Regions from separate parts of the Methylobacterium sp. WCS2018Hpa-22 genome, predicted to be linked through region 2. Evidence: predicted binding sites of a transcription regulator. Region 2 holds the regulator's gene; the other holds the start of a gene.
The links. The regulator LexA, encoded in region 2, represses DNA repair genes until DNA is damaged. The targets are predictions, from matches to a motif close to TGTTCNNNNTGTGTTCNG.
Positions count from the first base shown of each region.

Region 1: the regulator LexA is predicted to act here: its motif matches at 1,254-1,271, upstream of RQI43_RS02705 (DUF3072 domain-containing protein).

Region 1 is NZ_JAVTJA010000002.1:46,681-50,089, forward strand. Features, by position in the region: gene RQI43_RS02695 (DUF937 domain-containing protein) at 1-368, shown strand, start outside; gene RQI43_RS02700 (Flp family type IVb pilin) at 405-656, opposite strand; gene RQI43_RS02705 (DUF3072 domain-containing protein) at 998-1,243, opposite strand; gene RQI43_RS02710 (TetR/AcrR family transcriptional regulator) at 1,394-1,957, opposite strand; gene RQI43_RS02715 (glutathione S-transferase family protein) at 2,062-2,754, shown strand; gene RQI43_RS02720 (branched-chain amino acid aminotransferase) at 3,137-3,409, opposite strand, start outside.
Region 2 is NZ_JAVTJA010000006.1:283,576-286,984, reverse strand. Features, by position in the region: gene RQI43_RS10690 (GntR family transcriptional regulator) at 342-1,034, shown strand; gene lexA (transcriptional repressor LexA) at 1,401-2,138, shown strand; gene RQI43_RS10680 (ComEC/Rec2 family competence protein) at 2,132-3,409, opposite strand, start outside.

The DNA of each region.
Region 1 (3,409 bases), on a different contig from region 2:
TGAACGGCTTCATGAAAGCGAGCGGTGCGATGCTGTCTTCGCCGATGCAGGCCGCCGCCCCTGCTCGTACCGCTCCGGCACAGAAGAGCCTGCCGCCCGCACGCCTGTTCCCGGCGGCTCGACCGGCGCAGGATTCTTCCCCCACGCCCGAATCCCGTCAGGCCTCGGCCGGCGCGCAGCAAGGTGCTGCGCTGAACCCGTTCGATCTGTTGCAGCAGATGTTTCAGTCCGGGCTGGAGGTTCAGCAGGAAAACGCCAGGACGATGCAGAGCCTGTTCGACAGCCTGTGGCGTGACGGCATGGCGTCCGTGGGCTCGTCGAAAGCCAACAACCCAACGCCGAACCGGCCCGGCCAGACGCGGCGCTGAAGCCGGCGCCGCACGAGACGCGCGGGGCACGAACGCTTAAATACTCCGGGTGAAGGCCTGCGCGACAGATTCGTAAAGCTCGCGGACCCGGTTGGTGTAATTCAGCAGCGCCGTGACGATCCCCAGGACGATCACGCTGGCAATCAGCGCATATTCGATCGCGGACGTCCCGCTTGTATCTCGGGCGAACCGCGAAGCGCTTCGTGAAAGACGGGACGAAGGGCCAGCCGAGGACGCGATCGGCTTGGCGACCGCAGATGTCACACCGTTTTTTTCAGAAATCGTCATCGAGCGAGGCGATCCCTGAAGAAGCAGCGCCCGCCTTCCTACGACGAAAATCATTGCCGACGGTTTAAACAAATACCGGCGAAACGCCGTGGGACTTCCAATGGGTACGTGCCCCTCCACCAACGCGACCAGGGGCTCGACACCCGGTTCGATGTCCCGCGATCCGGCAGCAACGGCCCAGCGCTTTCACCGCTCACATCGTCATTCCGCGTCACCGGTGTCGCCCGGCCCCGAAGGGCCGAGCCAAAGGCGCGCTAGACATCACTATGCAGGACGAGACGGATCGGGTCTCGCCCTATCGAAAACGCGTGCCGCAAGCCCGCGACCGGAGCTGCCGACCATCAAGCTTTTCCGGATTCCTTACGCAGCGCGTCGATCCGTTTGGAGGCCTCGGCCTTGTCCAGATCCGGCTCGAACGAGTCGGGTGATTTCGCCTCCTCCGACAGGGTCTTGAGATAGGAAGCCTGCGCGCCGGTCATCGGCTCGTCGCCCGTGGTCCACTCGCTCGGATCCTTGATCCGGTTCGATGCATCGCCACCCGCCGTCTTCGGGTTCTCGTTCTCGTCCGTCGCCTGCTTCTTCGTCATCGCTCGACCTCGTTCATGAATTGTTCTCTCCATAACGAGGCGGTCGCCGATGAGTTCCGAACCCTGACCATCCCCAGGATGCGGGGTGTAAGCCTCACTCCGCCATGATCCTTCGTTCCGGCAACCGGCGGCCATATCGTTGGTGCCCCGCTAGCCCGGCAGAAGTCCCGCCTGACGGTAGGTGTCGATCGCCGCATCGTAGACGGAGAGATCCGACCGGCCTCTCGCCAGAAGTTGCGCGCCGGCGATGGCCGCGAAGATGGCCCAGGCTCTCGGCATGGCGGTCTCGGCGGTGACCGGGGATGCGGCGGCCAGCTGTCTGCCGATCCAGGCCACGTTCACCTCGGCGAAAGCTCGCACCTCCGCCTTCACGTCGTCCGGCAGGTCGTCGTGCTCGGCGGCCATCATGCTGCCGAGGCACATTCGGTTGTCGTTCTGGAGCGCCGTGCGGAACGTGTCGGGGTAGCGCCGCAGACAGGCGACTGGATCCGGACATGCGTCCGATAGGGCCTCCAGGGCAGCGAACGCATCTTCCCGGTAACGCCGTGCCACCGCCGCCCCCAGGGCAGCCTTGCCGGGGAAATAATAGTGGATGCTCGCCGCCTTGATTCCCACCTCCTCCGCGAGATCGCGGAAGTTCAGGCCGCCATAGCCGCGTGCCTGCGCGGTCAGCCTTGCCGCGTTCAGGATCAGTTCCCGGGTGCTCTCACTCATCCTCCGCTTCTACACCTGAATTCTATCGACTGGCAGGTAGACATTGACGTATCGTCATCGACCTGCATGGTGTATCTACCAACTGGCAGATAGAGAGTGCGCCGATGAAAATCTACGACCGGGAGGCGGGTCCCCATCCCGCACTAATCCGCATCGTCCTCGCCGAGAAGGGGCTGGAGGAAAGGATCGAGTTCGTCAGCATCGACCTCATGGCCGCCGAGCAGAAGCAGCCTGGTTTCCTGGCGATGAACCCGATCGGGAAGGTCCCGGTCCTCGAACTCGATGACGGAACGATCATCACCGAATCCACGGCGATCACGGAATATCTCGATAACCTGGACGGCCATCCGACCCTCACGGGTACGACACCGCGTGACAAAGGCGTCATCCACATGATGCAGCGGCGCGCTGAGATGATGCTGATCGATGCCGTCGACGATTATTTCCATTACGGCACCCCCGGCCTCGGCGGCGCGCTGCGGCCATGGCGGATGCCGGATTGGAGCGGGGCCAAAGAATGGGGGCAGCGGCGCGGCGCCTATGCCGTCGCCAACATGCCCTATTTCAACGATCTGCTGGCGAAGCAGCCCTTTCTCGCCGGAGAGGGCTTCTCGATGCCGGACATCACCTTGTTCGCCGGGCTGATGTTCGCCGAGATCGTCGGCCTGCCGATCGCCCCGGAACTCACCGCCCTTCACGACTGGCGCGGCAAGGTCGCCGATCGTCCGGCCGTGAAGAACCGCAGCGGACAGGTCCCGAGGCCGGAAGACCTGGCACGATACGGCGACGCGGCTTAGGGCCTGTCCGGGCTGTTTTTCCAGGGCTTCGCCTCATCCTGCTGAGGTGCCGCGTAGCGGCCTCGAAGGAGCCTTCCAGGGATCGCGCGACCACTGGAGGCCTCCTTCGAGGCCCGCTGACGCGGGCACCTCAGGATGAGGAAATCTGCTTGGATGTTCGATTTCGGTTAGGATCGTCCGCTGAAAAATCCGAGCAGGCAGGTGTCTGGGAGCCGCAGGCTTCCACACCGGGACTGTCCATCGCGCCCACTTGCGTGATGGACGGCAAGCCTCCTCACGAAGAACCAGCTCGATGTGCATCCCCGGTGAGCGAGGGCAAGGCGTCGTTCACGCCTCGTCCTGGCAAGCGCCCGCGACGTGGCCCCGCGAAGTGCGGTCCGAATTACGCCGCCACCGCCTTCGGCTGAACCTCGGCGGTGTAATCGTCCATGAGCGTCTTGGTCATGGCGGCCGGGGTGAAGCGGTAGGGACCGATTTCGGAGACCGGTGTCACTTCGGCAGCCGAGCCGGTGATGAAGCACTCGGAGAAGCCCTCCATCTCCTCGGGCTTGATCCGCCGTTCGATCACCTCGAAGCCACGCCGGTGGGCGAGGTCGATGACGGTCTGGCGGGTGATGCCGTTGAGGAAGCGGTCGGCGAGCGGGGTGTGGACCAC
Region 2 (3,409 bases):
GCAGTCAAAAACTGCTGTAAGCCCTCCGACCCGGTAGGCAATTGGTGGCATACCAAATACCAACTGTCAAACGGAATTGCACGATTGTGCCGATCAGCATCGGATCACTGGAACGCGAGGCTTCGCATGGCCGGTCGACACAGGAAGAATACAACTCCTTCCTTCATGGTAATCGGAAGTCTGCTCTTCGAACCGTAGCGAGGAAAGCGCCGCTCAGCTTATGTTAAGAGCTTTGAGCGGGCCGAGGCATTCCTTGTATTTCAAACGCGAGTTTGGCATGCTTCACACCAAGTGTGCTCGCCCGCGTGTGCGAGTTTAAATTATTCTAGGTGGCATGAAAAATGGTTAAAACCGACACATTTCAAGTAAAGCCTATCGTTGCGACTTCAAGCTTGCGTGCATTGGCTTATGACGCGCTCAAAGAAGCAATCACGAACATGAACATTTATAATCAGCGTGAAGAGGTTCGCCTGGATGAGCGAAAGTTGTCCTTGAACCTTGGCGTGAGCCGCACCCCTGTGCGCGAAGCGCTGACGGTATTGGAGCAGGAAGGCTTCGTGCGGTTCGAGGCCCGTCGCGGTGTCTTCGTCATCAAGAAGTCGAAGAAAGAAATTGTCAGCATGATCCAGGCCTGGTCTGCCTTGGAGAGCATGGCTGCGCGCCTCGCCTGCGAGCGGGCCACCGACGAACAACTTCACTGCCTGCGCGAGCACTTTCCAGAATTCTATGAAGGACGCCCGTCGGATCATCTCGACGAGTATTCGGAAGCCAACATTCGCTTCCACCAGAAGATCATTTCGCTCGGCCAGTGCGACGTGATCAAAGACATCACCAGCAACCTGCTGATGCATGTCCGCGGTATTCGCAACACCGCGCTGCGTCAGGGGGAACGCGCGGCCAACTCGATCAAGGAACACGTGGCGATCATCAAGGCATTGGAAGCGCGCGATGCAGATCTGGCGGAACGCCTCGTGCGCGAGCACGGCCTCGGCCTCGCCAGCCATGTTGAGAAATATGGTGACTATCTCGACTGATCGACGCTGCCCCCAGAGTACCCGCCATATCGCATGGCTCCCCGGCCGTCGGTGACCGACTAAGTCATCGGCGGGGACTGGGCGCGCGGCTCCGCCGGACACCGCGAAGGCCCGCCATACAGGGGCGGGGTAAGCCCCCGCGGCACGAAGCCCCTTCGGATGATTGAAGGGCCCTGCGGGTAATACCGGCGGACGCCAAGCCGGCCCGCGGTAAGGCCGCTTGAGCGGAACATTGCACCTCAGGAACAAACTCTACCACCGGGTTAACGGAACCCTTGCAGAACACTTGCGGAACGTCTACCGTGTTCGTGTTTTGTTTCAGCGGCGTTAGTCGCGGCCATTGGCTTCAGTGGAAGAGTGATCTGTATGTTGACGCGTAAGCAGCTGGATCTTCTCCAATTCATCCAACAACGGATGCAGGAGAGTGGCGTCCCGCCCTCCTTCGACGAGATGAAGGACGCCCTCGATCTCAAATCGAAGTCGGGGATCCACCGGTTGATCACGGCCCTCGAAGAGCGCGGATTTCTGCGTCGTTTGCCGAATCGCGCCAGGGCGATCGAAGTGATCCGGATGCCTGAGAGCCTGACCGGTGCACCGGCGTCGAAGCCCGCTCCCGCCGGTGAAGTTCGCCGCTTCACGCCGAGCGTCGTCGAAGGCGGTCGGTCCAAGGCGATGCCGTCCCTGCGCCAGCCAACGACCCAGGCCCAGGACGAGAGCGGAAGGTCGATCACGATCCCGGTCATGGGACGGATCGCGGCCGGCACGCCGATCTCCGCCATACAGAACCAGAGCCATTCCGTGACGCTATCACCGGACTTCCTGGCCGGCGGCGAACATTACGCTCTGGAGGTCCGTGGCGATTCGATGATCGAAGCAGGTATCCTCGACGGTGATCTTGTCGTGATCAAGAAGCAGGACACTGCGAATACCGGCGACATCATCGTTGCCCTCATCGACGATGAAGAGGCCACATTGAAGCGCCTGCGTCGCCGCGGTTCCTCCATCGCTCTGGAGGCGGCAAACCCAGCCTACGAGACAAGGGTTCTGGGTCCGGATCGTGTTCAGATCCAGGGGCGGCTCGTCAGCCTGGTCCGTCGTTACTGAAGCCCGTCCGACTGCGTTTCGGATGACGGATCGCCGTCGTCGCCCTCGGGTTCTATGGGTTTCGCACTCGGTCCCGATTCCTTCGGAGGCGAAGGGGACGGCGTGACGACGGCGACCGCCCGCCGCCATGGCGGACGAGAATGAGGTTGGTGGGCGGACGTGACCTGCGGTCCTTCGGGGCCGAAACGGATGGCGGTGGCGCCGCGTAGTGCCAGGTATGCGCGATCGATGACGAAGCCGGCCCGGCAGTCTTTGGGTGCGTCACGGCGGGCGATGATCACACTCGCCCGTTCGCAATCCTCCGCGAAGGCCCGCTTGTCCTTGACCAGGGCGACGATCCGACCCGGCCCTAACTCGACGACGCATCCGACGGTATCGCATCGGCTTCTCGGCGAGGCTGCGACGGCGGCGACCTTCCGCGAATCGCCATCCGCCTTGAGCCATTGTTCGAGGACGAAGGCCGGCGGGCTGCCGAGAATGCTCAATCGCCCGTCCCCGTCGCGGAAGGCTGCACCGCCACCCTCACGGTCGATGTAGACGTCGTAACGCGGCGGCATGGTAGCGAGCACGACACCGAGAGCGGCCGGAGCAAGGCCGATCCAGCGTAAGCTCGAGACGGGAAGTGTCAGCAGGAGCAAGGCGAGAGCAAGCAGGCAGAGTGCCGTGCTGCCATAGGCCGGGACGACGAGGGTGGCGTGTCCGAACCCGCTGATCCAGCCGGAGATCGTGAGCATCCCGCGTACGGCGAGCCCCATCGCCCACCAGACCGGCTGGTCCAGTGCGAAGGGATAGGCGAGGATCCCGAGGACCGCCGCCGGCATCACCGCCAGGGAGACGAGGGGCAAGGTCAGGGCATTGCCGACGATGCCGAAGGGCTGGACGGTCTGGAAATGATAGGTCGCGAAGGGCGCCGTGGCGATCTGGGCGATCAATGTCGTCGCCAGGGTGCCAAGGACCGCGACAGCCAGAAACCGCCAGGTTCGGGCCAAGAGGCCCGCACCTTCGCGTGGCGGCATCCAGCGATTGAGCGCACCGGCGCAAGCGATGAGGCCGGCTACCGCGCCGAAGGACATCTGAAAGCTCGGGCCGAGAATCCCGTCCGGCTCTCGCGCGAGGGCGATGAGGGCAGCGAGCGCGAGGTTCCGCATGCTCAAAGCCGGGCGATCCACCAGGATCGCGCCGAGCATCACCAACGTCATGATGAGCGAGCGTTCGGCAGCGATATCCCAGCCCGAGAAAACGCAATAGGCCGTGACACCCACCATGGCGAA